2 regions of the Novosphingobium sp. GW835-FHT14H07 genome follow, and region 1 is predicted to be linked to the other one. Evidence: predicted binding sites of a transcription regulator. Region 1 holds the regulator's gene; the other holds the start of a gene.
What was found. The regulator LexA, encoded in region 1, represses DNA repair genes until DNA is damaged. The targets are predictions, from matches to a motif close to GTTCCNCNCTTGTTCT.
Positions count from the first base shown of each region.

Region 2: recA (recombinase RecA) is a predicted target of LexA. The motif match lies at 6,032-6,047, and genes of this name have one in related genera.

Region 1 is NZ_JBXAFX010000001.1:116,547-124,493, forward strand. It holds gene gltX (glutamate--tRNA ligase) at 1-319, opposite strand, end outside; gene AC1Q5P_RS00575 (ComEC/Rec2 family competence protein) at 349-2,649, shown strand; gene AC1Q5P_RS00580 (energy transducer TonB) at 2,759-3,427, opposite strand; gene lexA (transcriptional repressor LexA) at 3,678-4,397, opposite strand; gene AC1Q5P_RS00590 (molybdopterin molybdotransferase MoeA) at 4,517-5,722, opposite strand; gene moaC (cyclic pyranopterin monophosphate synthase MoaC) at 5,719-6,192, opposite strand; gene AC1Q5P_RS00600 (NYN domain-containing protein) at 6,418-7,167, shown strand; gene AC1Q5P_RS00605 (serine hydrolase domain-containing protein) at 7,229-7,947, shown strand, end outside.
Region 2 is NZ_JBXAFX010000014.1:14,908-22,854, forward strand. It holds gene rplO (50S ribosomal protein L15) at 1-320, shown strand, start outside; gene secY (preprotein translocase subunit SecY) at 472-1,839, shown strand; gene AC1Q5P_RS13680 (adenylate kinase) at 1,870-2,520, shown strand; gene AC1Q5P_RS13685 (SRPBCC family protein) at 2,530-3,375, shown strand; gene gdhA (NADP-specific glutamate dehydrogenase) at 3,539-4,894, shown strand; gene AC1Q5P_RS13695 (helix-turn-helix domain-containing protein) at 4,962-5,756, opposite strand; gene recA (recombinase RecA) at 6,120-7,190, shown strand; gene AC1Q5P_RS13705 (glutathione S-transferase family protein) at 7,347-7,947, shown strand, end outside.

The DNA of each region.
Region 1 (7,947 bases):
CCTCCAGCATCTGGTGCGCAACCTGAGCGTGCCGTTCCGAGCGGGCGAACTGGAACACAGGCTCCTCGTCTCCGCCCAGACCCAGCCAGTTCAGCCCGTCGAAGATCGCTTCGATGGCCGCATCGGTCGAGCGAGCACGATCGGTATCCTCGATGCGCAGCAGGTACTTGCCGCCGTTGTGGCGAGCATAGAGCCAGTTGAACATCGCCGTACGCGCGCCGCCAATGTGCAGGAAGCCAGTGGGCGAAGGGGCGAAACGGGTGACGACCGGGGCATTGCCGGGCGATCCTGCAGAAACGGTGTCAGTGGCGCTTGCCATCGGCCGCGCTTTCCTTTGCTTTGAATGTCATGGCGTCTCCGGCTGCAGATCGGCCAGCGGCAGACTACCCCGCCGCCGAACCGGTCCCTGAACCGGGCGAACGCGCGCGGCATTGGGACATCCGCGCGCGATTGTCCAGCATGCTTGATGGTCGGATCGACGCTGCAGAACGCTTCCTGGATGCACACCCGTTCGAACGCGGGCTCTGGCTGGTGGTGGCCTTTGCCGCAGGCATCGTGCTGTGGGTAGCGCTTCCCTCCCGCTCCGACTGGATTGCCGCACTGTTGGCGCTTGGGGCCATCGCCATCCTTGCCCTGCTGGCGATCAATGCCGAGAAGCGGCCTCACCTGCGCCTCGCCGTGGCAGGACTGGCGATCATGGTGGCTGCCGGCGAGGTCACCATCTGGACGCGCTCCGCGCTGGTGGGGCAACCGGGCATAGCGAGACCGCAGGTTTCTGCTCTTGCCGGAGAAGTTCTTGAACGACGGGAGGAGCCGGCAAATGCGCGCGCGCGCCTCGTATTGCGGGTGATGCTGGATGGCCTGGCCGATCCTGTCCGCGTGCGGGTCAACCTGCCTTACGACAAGGATCCGGGCGACGTGGCTGAAGGTGCCCGGGTCGCCCTGCGCGCCCGGCTCATGCCACCGGCCGCTCCCATGCTTCCGGGCGCGTACGATTTTGCTCGCAGGGCCTGGTTCGATGGCCTTGCAGCGACGGGAACGGTGCTGGGCGATGTGCGAGTGGTCGGAAGATCAGATCGTGATACCACGCTTCGCAGCTTGCAGAAGTCGCTGGCCGAGCATGTCCGCTCACGGTTGACCGGATCGGCGGGGACAATTGCGGCCGCATTTGCCAGCGGGGATCGCGGGGCGATTGCTGCCAGCGATGAAGACGCCATGCGCGATGCGGGACTGACCCACCTCCTGTCGATCAGCGGCTTGCATGTCAGCGCGCTGGTGGGGGCCGTCTATTGGCTGGTTGCGCGCTTGCTCGCGCTCTTTCCCTGGGTTGCGCTCAGGATCCGCGTGCCTCTTGCAGCTGCGCTGGCAGGCGCCCTGGCAGGATTTGGCTATACCTTGCTGACCGGAGCGGAAGTGCCCACCATCCGGTCGTGCATCGGGGCATTGCTTGTACTTGGTGCGCTGGCCTTGGGACGCGATCCACTATCGATGCGAATGGTCGCAGTTGGCGGCTTTGTCGTCATGCTGTTCTGGCCCGATGCCGTCCTTGGCCCCAGCTTCCAGATGAGTTTCGCGGCCGTGATTGCGATCATCGCCTTTCACTCGGCGGGCCCGGTTCGCTCGTTCCTCACCGGTGAACACCATGGGCCCCTGGTCCGGGCTGGGCGAAGCTTCGTAATGTTGCTGGCTACCGGCATGGTCATTGAACTCGCACTGATGCCAATCGGCCTGTTCCATTTTCATCGCGCTGGCGTTTATGGCTCGCTGGCAAACGTCATTGCCATTCCGCTGACCACTTTCGTGACCATGCCGCTGATCGGCTTGGCCCTGGTGTTTGATCTCGCAGGCCTTGGCGCACCGGTTTGGTGGCTGGTTGGCAAGTCCCTCGATCTGCTGCTGGCGCTGGCACACTTCGTGGCATCACAACCCGGCTCAGTAACTGCAATGCCGCCCTTCGAAACATGGAGCTACGCGCTGTTCCTCGTCGGCATGTTGTGGCTGGCACTCTGGGTGGGCAAGGTGCGCCTTCTTGGCACCATACCCGCCGGTCTTGCCATCACCGCCATGGTCCTGACGCCGCGGCCCGATGTGCTTGTCACCGGTGATGGCCATCACGTCGGCATAGCCGGCGAAGGATCGGACCTGATCGTCCTGCGCATGGGAAGGGGCGATTACATGCGGGACAACTTGCTCGAACTTGCCGGAATGGAAGGCAGCCTTCGTCGCCTCGATGAATGGCCGGGTGCTCGCTGCAATGAAGACTTCTGCGCTGCAACGGTGCTCAGAAACGAACGGCGTTTTACGCTCCTGATGGCCCGCAGCCGAAACTACATTGACGACATGGCGCTTGTGGCGGCCTGCGAGCGGGCCGACATCGTCATCGCCGATCGACGCCTTCCGGCATCGTGCCGCCCGCGCATGCTGAAGGCAGACCGATCCTATCTCGCCAATACGGGAGGCATATCCATCGATCTTGCCTCTGGCCGGATTCGCACCGTAGCGGAAACGCAGGGCCAGCATGGTTGGTATCGCTGGCCAGTACCGCGCCCGACGCCCAGCCTGACGCAACTCAACGACGTCGGAGTTGGAGCGACGGATGCGCCTGATGCAACCGTGCCGGTAACGGCGCCAGTGGCTTCCAAGCGATGAATGCGACCCAGGGCGGTCCATGCCCTTGTCCGGCGGGCGATAATCTCGAAGCAGCGCTCCTTTCCGCCAGACTTGCCGGGCGAACCTGACGTTCGCCCGGCTCAATTCATCAGGGGAGGACCCAGCGCACCGAACCGACGTAGCTCCCCGCAGTCGGCATGCCGTCGCTGCCAAGTGCAGGAGTGAACCGCGCCCGCGCGCTGACTTTCGTGCATGTCGCTGCATCAAGGTCAGGAGACCCGCTCGATCCGGTAATCTCGCATCCCGTGACGCGGCCATCCACGCCTATCGAGAGCCGAAAGCGGGTTAGCCCTTCTCTTTCCTCTCTGATTGCGGCCGAGGGATAGTCGCGGTCCGAGATCCATGAGCCCGGCGATCCCTTCGGTGATGCTGTGCGCACGGCAAAGCTCGGCGAGGGAGAGGGGTGGGGCTCGGGCAGGACGTTCGGGATAGGGTCGACTGGTGTGATCGGGGTGACCTCGATTTCCCGGACTGTGCTTGAAGGATCCACCGGCGTAATCGCGATGTCGGGGCGGGGGGCCACCAGCGAGCGGCTGTCAGGCTGTGGGGAAGGTTTCACGTCCGGCGGCGGCACGACAGGCGTTACCTTCACCTCCTCGTCCTCCCACTGCTTGGCAGGAAGTCGGTCCGTCAGGATCGTGACCATGCTGTTGGCGAACCCTGAAGCGATCGCCCAGATCGCCACTCCATGAAGCAGCCCGACCGCGATGAAGGTCTGTGTCTGCCTGCGTCTCGTATTCTCGATTGCATAAGCCATTGGCAACACCTCTTCCGTTGCCGACGCCCCATGTTCTGGCGGGCCGTCCCGGAAAGGGGAGCCCCACGGCGGGGCATTCGGTAACAGCGGATACTATACCTCACACTGGACCACATCCAGAAAAATCTCAACCAAATCGATTGATATTTACCATAACATGCTGATGCAAAAAAAGCCGCCGCGCATTTCCTGCGCAGCGGCCTTTGTCATCAGGCACGCCCGATGGTCGGGCGCTATGTTGCAACAAACGTCAGTGGTAGCGCCGCAACAAGCCTGCAAGCTTGCCCTGCACGGTCACCTCGTCGGGGCGATAGAACTGAGGATCATAGGCAGCGTTGGCGGGATCCAGCCGAACCATGCCCTTTTCGTGATGGAGATACTTGAGCGTGGCCTCTTCCCCGCGCACAAGTGCAACCACGATCTCGCCATCGCGCGCCATATCTGTCTTGCGGACAAGCGCGTAATCGCCATCGAAGATCCCGGCTTCAACCATCGAGTCACCGGACACTTCGAGTGCGTAATGCTCTCCTGCGCCCAGTAGCGCGGCAGGAACTGGCAGGGTCGCCGTCGTCTCAAGCGCTTCGATTGGCACACCGGCTGCAATCTTGCCGTGCAGCGGCAGCTCGATCACGTCGTTTGCCGCCACAGGCACGGGAGGCGCTTTTGGTGCAGGACGAAGCGCCGTGACGCTTCCGCCCGTTGCTCCACCATCTGCATTGGCAATCTGCCGAACGGCGCTCTGCTTGCCCACCGCGCTGTCAGGCTGGCGGAGGACTTCGAGTGCCCGTGCGCGGTTGGGGAGGCGGCGGATGAAGCCACGCTCTTCAAGCGCCGAGATCAGCCGATGGACGCCCGACTTGGACTTCAGATCGAGCGCTTCCTTCATCTCCTCGAACGAGGGGGAGATGCCCGACTCTTCAAGCCGGACCTGAATGAAGGTGAGCAGTTCGTGCTGCTTGCGCGTCAACATCGGCGGCCACTCCGCAATGCGCGGCTTCGAGGCGAAGCCGCTGGTCTTTCATGGACCGGGAGCGAATGTTCCATCCCGGCGAACGAATGCGGAACGGATAAGCAACCTGTTGCGACTCGTCAAGCAATTCCGCCATTTTCGAGGAGGTAGATAGGAACATCCGTTCCGGCCGGTTTGGCCTCGGCCCCTGCTTCCCGCACGGCCAACGCGTTGGCCCTTGAAAGTGGAGAGAGCGCTCCGGAATCCTGGAGCGGGTCGAGCCTTACCGACGCTCCGTCCCATATCGCGCGCAGGAACTCCATTCGGCTCCCGCCCTGCGCCAGTGGCTCTGCAAGCCGGGCTGGGATGGCTTTTGGCAAAGGCGCACTCGCGCCGAGCATCGCTCTCAACAGGGGGAGCATGAACAGGTAGGCCGTAACGAAGGCCGAGGCTGGATTGCCGGGCAGGCCGAGAATGATCTGGGATCCACGCGTTGCCACCAGCAGCGGCTTGCCCGGCTTGATGCCGATGCGCCAGAAGTCGATCGAGGCGCCAACGGCCTCGAGCGCCGGGCGAACGAGATCGTGATCCCCGACTGACGCCCCGCCGCTTGTGACGATGATGTCCGAGCTGTTTGCCGCGTCCAGCGCGCGGACCAATTCTGCGAGTTCGTCCGCCACAGGACCGGCATGGCGGATATCGACCGGCAGGGAGGCGGCCATCGCACAGAGCATCGGCCCGTTGCTGGCGGGAAGCTGGTGCAGGTCGGGCAGGTGGCCGGGAGGAACCAGTTCGTCGCCGCTGTCGATGACGGTCAGGCTGACACGCCGGCGCACGGGGAGATGGCTGTGGCCACCGGCGATGGCGAGCGCGATTTGCGCAGGGCTAATGCGGCTACCCGCAGAGATCAGCGTTTCGCGAGAGCTGAAATCCATGCCTGCGGGTCGAACGTGGCGCGAAGCGGGCTGCGGTGGCTCGCCGGTCAAGCTCAGCTCGTTGCCGTTGCGCGCGCTGTCCTCCTGAAGCAGCACCATGTCCGCGCCTTTGGGCAGTATGGCGCCAGTGCTGATGCGGGTGGCTTCACCGGGGCCGACCTCGCCGCCGAAGGGGTGGCCGGCCGCGCTTTCACCGATCACGCGCCACGGGCCCGGAAGATCGGCACTGCGCATGGCATAGCCGTCCATCGCCGAAAGGGCTGCCGCTGGCTGCGTGCGCCGGGCAAGGAGGTCCTCGGCTAGGTAATGGCCAAGGCATTCGGCAACCGAGCGATGCTCGACGGGCAGCGAAGGCGCGAGCGCGAGCAACCGGCTCTGCGCTTCGGCAAGGGGTAGGGGCGGCGCTTTCATTCCGGAGCGCGCCAGGTTCCGGACTTGCCGCCCCGCTTCTCGATCAGACGGACACTTTCGATCACCATGCCTTTGTCGAGAGCCTTGGCCATGTCGTAGATCGTCAGCAGGGCGAGGCTCACCGCCGTCAACGCTTCCATCTCTACGCCCGTGCGACCGGTCAACGAAGCGGAGGCGGTGCATTCGATGCCGTCGGCGACGAAGGCGAAATCGATGTTGACCGCATCGAGCGCCAGTGGATGGCAGAGCGGGATGAGGTCGCCTGTCCTTTTCGCCGCCATGATCCCGGCAATCCGCGCTGGGCCAAGCACATCGCCTTTCGGAGCATTGCCGGACCTGATCGCCTCGAGCGTGGCGTCAGACATGCGGATCATACCACGCGCAATCGCGACGCGGTGCGTCTCGGTCTTGCCGCCGACGTCGACCATGCGAGCGGTGCCGGTCGAATCGAGATGGGTGAGGTCGTTCATCGTTGTCCCTGGAATGCTGAATGGGGGTTTACGGGGTTTACACTGTCCAGAGAGAACTGCGGAACGGGAGTTGGAACGCAGTTTTGGCGCGGATTTCCGGGGCTTTCAAGGTGCTTCGCTGACAGTCGGCACCATGGCAAAAACCTGCCCTGTAGGAAAGCGTTTCCAATCCGAAGTGACTACATATTGGAATTTCGTAAGCCTTCTGCCGCAATAAGCACATTGATGAATACTGTGCAGAACAAGAAGCGTGTTGCCATCATGATTGATGGCGAGAACGTGCCCGCAAGCACGATGTCAAAGATTGAAGCGATCGCAACGTCGTTGGGGGACGTGCAGTTGCGCCGTGTCTATGGAAACTTTGCAAACGGGGCGAATGGCGAATGGATAGACCATTCCAAAGACCATCCGCTCGATGTGAGACAGGTTACACCTTCAAAGAACAAGAAGAACACCACCGACATCGCCTTGGCTGTCGAGACAGTCGAAATCGTCCTGCGCAAGGGGTTTGATTGCGTCTGCATTGCATCGAATGACCGTGACTTTCAGCCACTTGTCGAATTTCTGCGCAGGGAGGGCGCCGAAGTGCATGGTTTCGGCGGTGATGCCGCTGACCTGAAACTCCGAAACAGTTGCTCGAAATACCATATCGTTCTGAACACGAGGAAGGCTGCCGCAACATCCTCTGAGAAAGTCGAGAAACCAACGGCAGCTGCGACCAAAGCCAAGCCCCCGCAAGAGCCGTCCAAATCGGAAGCCGCCAACTGGGCCAAAGTCAGGGAAGCTTTGAACGAGTTGGCCAACGAGCGGGAATGGGTGGCATTGCCGGAGCTCGCTACCGTCCTGAGCAAGGCGAAGCTCCAACCCGCCTCGTTCGGATCAAGGAGCTGGCTGCAAGTGTTCAAGAAGGACGGCCGCTTCGCCGTTGAAAAGATTGCGGGTTCCACCCAATCGCAGGTGCGGTTGGTGGCCTGACGTCACTTGCCGCCCTGCCAGCGCTCGCTATTGTCCCAAGTGTCAATAACGGGAGCGGTGGATGCGGAAGCGGTGGGTTTTGTTAGGAGCGGTCGTGCTGGCCGGGGGTGCCGGGTTTGCCTCGCTTGACAAGGAAACGCGGGGAATTCTTCTTGCGCTACCGACCAATGCCGACGTGCTGTCTTGGCGGGAAGGGCAGCGTGATGCGGCTTTCCGGGCGATGGACAGGTTGCCGTTTCTGGCCAAGGCCAACACGATTGCGCCTGCGGCCGAACCTTTGCCTCTTCCAGCAGGCAAGCCGCTGACCGTGCCGGGACTGGACGAATATATGGCAAGCCAGCGCACGGCGGGGTTGGTGATCGTGCAGGATGGCAAAGTGCGATTGGAGCGCTACGGGCTGGACTTCGATGCCAAGGGTCGTTGGACCAGCTTTTCGGTGGCGAAGTCATTCACCTCGACCCTTGTCGGCGCAGCCTTGCAGGATGGCGCGATCAGGAGCCTGGACGACAAGGTCAGCCAGTATATTCCTGGCCTCAAGGGCAGCGCTTACGATGACGTGAGCGTGCGACAGCTGCTGACCATGTCATCAGGCGTACGCTGGAACGAGGATTACGAAGACCCGAAGTCGGATGTTGCCGAGTTCAATCGGGCCCAGCCGGAGGACGGCCTCGATGCCACCGTCAGCTATATGCGCAAGCTGCCGCGCGCCTATCCGCCCGGGGAGGTGTGGCATTACAACACTGGCGAGACCAACCTGATCGGCGTGCTTGTGAGTTCGGC
Region 2 (7,947 bases), on a different contig from region 1:
ACAACATCTTCGCCAAGGACTACGCCGAAGTGAACCTCGGCATGATCCAGAAGATGATCGATGCCGGCAAGCTCGACGTCTCGGGCACCGTTGACCACGCCGCTCTCAAGGCTGCTGGCCTTGCTCGCGGTGGCAAGGATGGCGTCCGTCTCCTCGGCAAGGGCGAACTGACCACCAAGGTCGCGTTCTCGGTCGCTGGTGCCTCGAAGGGCGCCGTGGCTGCTGTCGAGAAGGCTGGCGGTTCGGTCTCGGTCATCGAAACCGGCCCGAGCGAAGCCGAGAAGAAGGCCGCTCGCGCTGCGGCCAACAGGGCCAAGTAAGCCAGTTCCGATCCCCGCTCGCTAGTCGGGCGGGGATTTCGGCTTGCAGGGGTTCGACTTTCGTCACCCCGCACTATATGGGCTAGCTCAAGACGTCCGAAACGCACGCGGCCAGCAGGCCCGGTTTCGCAGCAAGGCTTAGAACCCCGAAATGGCATCACGCGCCGACAACATCGCCAGCAACCTCAGTCTGGCCAACTTCTCCAAGGCAACCGAGCTCAAGAAGCGCATCTGGTTCACGGTGGGCGCGCTCATCGTCTTCCGGTTCCTCAGCTTCGTGCCGCTGCCCGGCGTGAATCCGCTGATCCTGGAGACGCTTTACGACCAGACGCGCGGCGGCGTTCTCGACATCTTCAACGCTTTTTCGGGCGGTTCGCTCGAGCGCATGAGCCTGATCGCGCTCGGCGTGATGCCCTACATCACCGCGTCGATCGTGGTGCAGCTTGCCGCCTCGCTCCATCCGGCGCTCGCCGCGATGAAGAAGGAAGGCGAAAGCGGGCGCAAGAAGCTCAACCAGTACACCCGCTATGGCGCGGTGCTGCTGACCGCCATCCAGGGCTGGGTGCTCGCCTCCGGGCTTGAAGCATACGGCGCGTCGAGCGGGCTGCAGGCTGTCGTGAACCCGGGCATGCTGTTCCGGGTCGGTGCCGTCATCTCGCTGATCGGTGGGACGATGTTCCTGCTGTGGCTTGGCGAGCAGATCACCTCGCGCGGAATCGGCAACGGTGTTTCTCTGATCATCATGGCCGGTATCGTCGCGCAGTTGCCCAAGTTCTTCGGCAATCTGTTCGAAGGCGGGCGTACCGGCTCGATCTCGCCGTTCCTTATCGTCGGCATCGTGATCATGCTGATCGCGCTGGTACTCGGCATCTGCTTCTTCGAGCGCGCGACCCGGCGCCTGCTGATCCAGTACCCCAAACGCGCCACGCAGCGCGGCATGATGAACGCCGACCGCAGCCACCTGCCGCTGAAGCTCAACACTGCTGGCGTCATTCCGCCGATCTTTGCCAGCTCGCTGCTGCTGCTGCCTCTGACGATCACGCAGTTTGCCGGCAACTCGATCTCGCCCGACACCACGATGGGCCAGGCGATCGTGACGCTGAACCAGTACCTCGGCCACGGCAAGCCGCTCTACATGCTGCTCTATGCGCTGGGGATCATCTTCTTCGCGTTTTTCTACACGGCCGTGGTCTTCAATCCCGAGGAGACAGCCGAGAACCTCAAGAAGAACGGCGGGTTCATTCCTGGTATCCGTCCTGGCAAGAACACCCAGAACTACTTGGACTATGTGCTAACTCGCATCACCGTGCTGGGTGCGGCATATATCACCGTGGTCTGCGTCGTGCCGGAATTCATCATGGCGGAGACGGGCATGGGAACGCTGTTCTTCGGCGGCACCAGCCTGCTGATCGTGGTCAACGTCACGGTCGACACCATCACGCAGATCCAGTCGCACCTGCTGGCCCACCAGTATGGCGATCTGATCAAGAAGGCGAAACTGAAGGGCAGGCTGCGCTGACAGCAGCAGCCGCATGAGGGGGACGGTACCTTGAACATCATCCTTTTGGGGCCTCCGGGCGCGGGCAAGGGCACCCAGGCCCAGCGTCTGGTCGAACGCCACGGCATGAAGCAGCTCTCCACGGGCGATATGCTGCGCGCGGCCGTGAAGGCGCAGACGCCGGTCGGTCTCAAGGCCAAGGCTGTGATGGAAGCGGGCGAGCTGGTCTCTGACGAGATCGTATCAGCGCTGATCGGTGACGAGCTCGATGCCATGCCCGAGGGGCAGGGCGCGATCTTCGACGGTTACCCTCGCACGGCGCCCCAGGCCGAATCGCTGGGTGAACTGCTTGCTTCGCGCGGCAAGAAGCTGGACCACGTGATCGAACTCGACGTCAACGAGGATGCACTGGTCGAGCGCATCACCGGCCGTTACACCTGCGCAACCTGCGGCAAGGGCTATCACGACACCTTTGAGAAGCCTGCAGTCTCAGGCACCTGCGACAAGTGCGGAGGGCATGAATTCAAGCGCCGCCCTGACGACAACGAGGAAACCGTGCGCACGCGCATGGCCGAGTATCGGGCCAAGACCGCGCCGATCCTGCCGATCTATGAAGCGCAGGGTATCGTCGCCCGCGTTGACGGCATGGCGGACATGGACGACGTGACGGCAGCCATTGAGGCTATCCTCGGCAAGCGCTAACACTCGAGCGTGACCCGCCCGTCCCGGAGCGGGCGGAGGCGCGTGATGGGCAAGCTGTGGTATATCCTGACGGCGGGGCTTGGTGGCCTCGCCGTTGTTGCATCGGTGCCTGCCCGGGCTGAAGTCACGGCACGGACCGATTCCGGTTTCGTTATTCGCGTCACCGGGGAAGTCGCCGCCAGCCCGGCAGAGGCATGGAAGGCCTTTACGACGCCGTCGCTGTGGTGGAACCCGCAGCACACGTTTTCCGGCGAGGCGGCCAATCTTTCCCTGGATGCGAGTGCAAACGGCTGCTTCTGCGAGAAGCTGCCCGTTCCGAAGGGCGCTCCGGCTACGCAGAAGCCGGGTTCTGTCATGCACATGCGCGTGATTTACGCCGAACCTTACCGTGCCCTCAGGCTGGTGGGCGGGCTTGGCCCGCTGCAGTCCGAGGCGGTGAACGGGACCATGACGGTAACATTCAAGCCAGTGGAGGGCAGCGGTGGAAAGTCGACCCGCGTTCTCTGGGAATATGTTGTCGGCGGCTTCATGCGCTACAAGACCGACACCATTTCGGGGGCCGTCGACAAGGTCCTGGGCGAGCAGATCAGCGGTTTGACCAAACTTATCGGACCAGCGAGTCCGGTTGACACCAAGCTGCTTTCGACGGAGCCGCTGGCCCCGGAAGCCTCGGTTGCCGGAACCAGGCCGGGTGCGAACGACAGTGCCACAGACGTGGCACCACCACCAGAAGAAGATGCACCGACCTACACCCCCGATCCGACAAGGGATGACGCAGCGGCCGGTGAGTCGGTGAAGTCGGCGCTCGACCAGCTTTTCAAGAAGAAGGACGATCGCTTGCCGCCTGGGCGGTGAGGGCAAGCATCGCCGCTTTCCCACGGCGCAAAAGGCGTTAATCTGAATGCCAACAACAGCGCGACTCGGAACCTCTCCGAGTTGGGCGAATAACGGGCCGCACCCGCCGCTACCGGCATGCATATCGTGAGCCGACAGAGGCTCCGACTTGGGGGAGAGTACCGTGGCCGTATCCGATCATGTTGACCTGCCGACCTTCATGGAGGGCGTGAAGAAGCGCAATCCGTATCAGCCGGAATTCGTCCAGGCGGTTCAGGAGGTTGCTGAAGACATCTTCGAGTTCATGCAGGACAAGGAGGAGTATCACTCGCAGCAGATCCTGCGTCGCATTGCCGAGCCGGATCGCGTGGTCTCGTTCCGCGTTTGCTGGGAGGACGACAACGGCAACATTCGCGTGCAACGCGGTTGGCGCGTGCAGAACAACAATGCGATCGGTCCCTACAAGGGCGGCATCCGCTTCCATCCTTCCGTCACCGAATCCGTGCTGAAGTTCCTTGCATTCGAGCAGACCTTCAAGAACGCGCTGACCGGCCTGCCGATGGGGGGTGGCAAGGGTGGATCGAACTTCAATCCCAAGGGCAAGAGCGTGCGGGAGATCATGCGCTTCTGCCAGAGCTTCATGACCGAACTCTACCGCCACATTGGTGCCGACATTGACGTTCCCGCAGGCGACATCGGCGTAGGCGGGCGCGAGATCGGCTTCATGTTCGGCCAGTACAAGCGCATCACCAACAACTTCACAGGCGTGCTGACCGGCAAGGGCCTCGAATGGGGCGGTTCCCTGATCCGCACCGAGGCGACCGGTTATGGCGCGGTCTACTTCCTGGCCAACATGCTGGCGACGAAGGGAGAAGACCTCACGGGCAAGACAGCGGTGATCTCCGGCTCCGGCAACGTGGCAACCCATGCCGCCGAGAAGATCGTGCAACTGGGCGGCAAGGTCCTGACACTGTCGGATTCGGGGGGCTACATCCACGACCCCGACGGTATCGATCAGGAAAAGATCGACTGGGTGAAGACGCACAAGACCCACCGTCGCGGCCGGATCGAGGAATATGTCACGGCGTTCCCGAAGGCGACATTCGTGGCCGGCCAGACGCCATGGGGCGTGCCTTGCGACGTCGCGCTGCCCTGCGCGACCCAGAACGAACTGCTCGGCGATGATGCGCGCATGTTGATCGCCAACGGCTGCAAGGCGGTGGCCGAGGGTGCCAACATGCCGACCGATCTTGACGGTGTGCATGTCTTCAAGGCAGCCAAGATCCTTTACGCGCCAGGCAAGGCCTCCAACGCTGGCGGCGTGGCCGTCTCCGGCCTCGAAATGAGCCAGAACTCCGAACGCCGCTCGTGGAAGGAGGAAGAACTCCAGCAGATGCTCAAGGACATCATGTCGGGCATCCACAAGTCGTGCCTCGCCTATGGCGATCAGGGCGGCGGCTATATCGACTACGTCAAGGGAGCGAATATCGCCGGCTTCAAGAAGGTGGCGGATGCGATGCTGGCCTTCGGCGTCGTCTGATCCGCAAGGCGAGGCTGGAGAACCGGGGGTGCCGAACGGGGCACCCTCGGGTCAGACGGTCGGTTGCTCAAGTTATCTTGGAGGCGCTGTCGAGCAATGACCGGACCGGAGAGATCTCCTGCAGAGAGTAACCTGCAGGGCCCTGACTGACGATCCGCAGATTTGGACGCAGCTTGGAGCGCAGGCCGGAAATCAGGACTTGCAGCGACTTCGTGCTGATCGGTCGATGCGTCGAACGGCCACTGATGGCAAGCTGGCTGCTCCGCACAGGTGACCCGCGCGCGGCCACGAGCATGGACAGGACACGCGCCTCGCGGCCGAGCAGTGGCTCTCGGGTGAAGTGCTGAAGATGCAGGTCCCTGACTTCCTCGACGACCTTCGACTGCTGGCTCTGGGCGATGCGGCCCAGCACGGCTCGCACCCGCGCTGCAGCCTCGGCGACCGGCATTTCACGATCGAAGACATCGTCGAAACCGGCATTGAGCAACTGCGCTTTCACGCTTGGCCGTACTTCGCGCATGATGACTATCTTGGCCTTCATTTTCAGCAAGGGGCGATAGATGCGCATGAGCTTGCGGATCCGGACAGGGTCGCTGCCAATGACGAAAAGCGTGTTATAGTATTCCCGACTGTCATCGATATGGCCGATGTAATCGTCGGTAATGCGGTGGAGCTGAACCCGGCCCGAGATCGCACGAGCGAGCGCGGTTTCGGGCGCTGGATCGCCATTCCCGAAGTATAGCGTACGTGCACTGACGACTTCCTGGCGCGGGCCTTTCGGCTTCGCGCCCGGGGGCGGGCTACCTGGTCTGCCCCCGCCGCCGCCACCGGCCGCAGACTGCGGCTTACGGGATTGAGACATTTGGCAGTAACTTTCGATATACGGTCCGGATTAACTTTATAGATATTCTGCATTCTTGCAATGACGCCGGCCGGCTCTGCGATCTGTGAAAGGCAGGGCGCCGCGATTCGATCACAAGCAACGCTTCACGGAAGCGCGTCCAATTTGGCGGGAAACCCATCCGCGTCGTGGATAACGCCGTTTGCGCACCATCCTGCCGGCCGCGCATACTGCGAGAAAAGCGAGATAAGCTAAGGATTTGCGCCAAGGCGTTGCCAAATCGGCGCGAATATATCGTTCCCCTCTTGTTCCACGGGAACACAACGAGTACATAACCCTTGTTGACGGCTCGTGTCAGCCAACTCTAGCAAGGGAAACGAAGCCATGGCGGCTCAGCTCAAGCTCATCGAGGAAGGTAAGATCAAGGACATGGATCGTCAGAAGGCGCTCGACGCAGCCCTTGCACAGATTGACCGTGCGTTCGGCAAGGGTTCGGCAATGAAGCTGGGCTCGAAGGAAGCGATGCAGGTGGAGGCGATCTCCACCGGGTCGCTGGGGCTTGATATCGCACTCGGTGTCGGCGGTCTGCCGCGCGGACGCGTGATCGAAGTCTATGGGCCGGAAAGCTCGGGCAAGACCACGCTCGCGCTGCACGTCATCGCCCAGGCCCAGAAGACCGGTGGCACGGCGGCATTCATCGATGCCGAGCATGCGCTCGACCCGGTCTATGCCAAGAAGCTGGGTGTCGATATCGACAACCTGATCGTGTCGCAGCCGGATACTGGCGAACAGGCGCTGGAAATCACCGACACGCTGGTGCGCTCCAACGCGATCGACGTGCTGGTGGTGGACTCCGTGGCCGCGCTCGTGCCGCGTGCGGAAATCGAAGGCGAGATGGGCGACAGCCACGTCGGCCTGCAGGCCCGCCTGATGAGCCAGTCGTTGCGCAAGCTGACCGGTTCGATCAGCCGTTCGCGCTGCATGGTGATCTTCATCAACCAGCTGCGCATGAAGATCGGCGTGATGTACGGCAACCCCGAGACGACGACGGGCGGCAACGCGCTCAAGTTCTACGCCTCGGTCCGCCTCGACATCCGCCGCACCGGCCAGATCAAGGATCGTGACGAGATCGTCGGCAACGCCACGCGCGTGAAGGTGGTCAAGAACAAGGTGGCTCCGCCGTTCAAGCAGGTTGAATTCGACATCATGTATGGCGAAGGCATCTCGAAGATCGGCGAAATCCTCGACCTCGGCGTCAAGGCCGGGCTGGTCGAGAAGTCGGGTGCCTGGTTCAGCTATGACTCGATCCGCATCGGGCAGGGGCGCGAGAACGCCAAGAACTTCCTGCGCGAGAATTCCGAACTTTGCGACCGGTTGGAAGCCGCGATCCGCGGCCGCACCGACAAGGTTGCCGAAGGTCTGATGGTCGGTCCGGACGCGGACGACGACGTCTGATCTTCAAGGCGGCGGGCAGCCTCCATCCCCGGTGCAAGCCGGGCCCGCCAGCCAGACAAAGAGCCCGCGCGTTCCCCGGCAGGATCGCGCGGGCTTTTTGTTTGCGCGCCGGCGGTTGCGGGTTAACCTTCCACTTAAACCGCACGGAGAATCGCCATGGGCATCATCGTTCACCATCTCAACAACAGCCGTTCGCAACGGGTCCTCTGGTTGCTGGAGGAGCTTGGCGTCGATTACGAGATTAGGCACTATCAGCGCGATGCGGTGACCAACCTTGCCCCGCCCGAACTGAAGGCCGTGCACCCGCTGGGCAAATCGCCCCTGCTGGAGATCGATGGCCGGGTCATCGAGGAATCGGGCGCGATCGTGCAGGTCCTGTGCGAACGCTATGGCAAGGGCACATGGCTCCCGGCGGAAGGTTCGGACGACGCCCTGCGGCACCTTGAACTGATGCATTTTGCCGAAGGCTCTGCCATGACCCCCGTCCTCCTGCAGCTTTATACCTCGCGCCTTGGAGAGGCTGCCGCGCCGCTGAAGCCGCGCATCGACGAACAGCTGGCAGCCCATTTTGGCTACATGGAGCAGATCCTGCGCCCGTCCGGCCACTTCATCGGCGACGATTGGACCGGGGCGGATGTGATGATGAGCTTCCCGGCAGAGATCGCGGTGATGCAAGGAGCGGGTGCGCATTTCCCCAAGCTTGCGGCATTCGTCGCGGCCATCCACGCGCGGCCCGCGTGGCAGCGCGCGCGCGAAA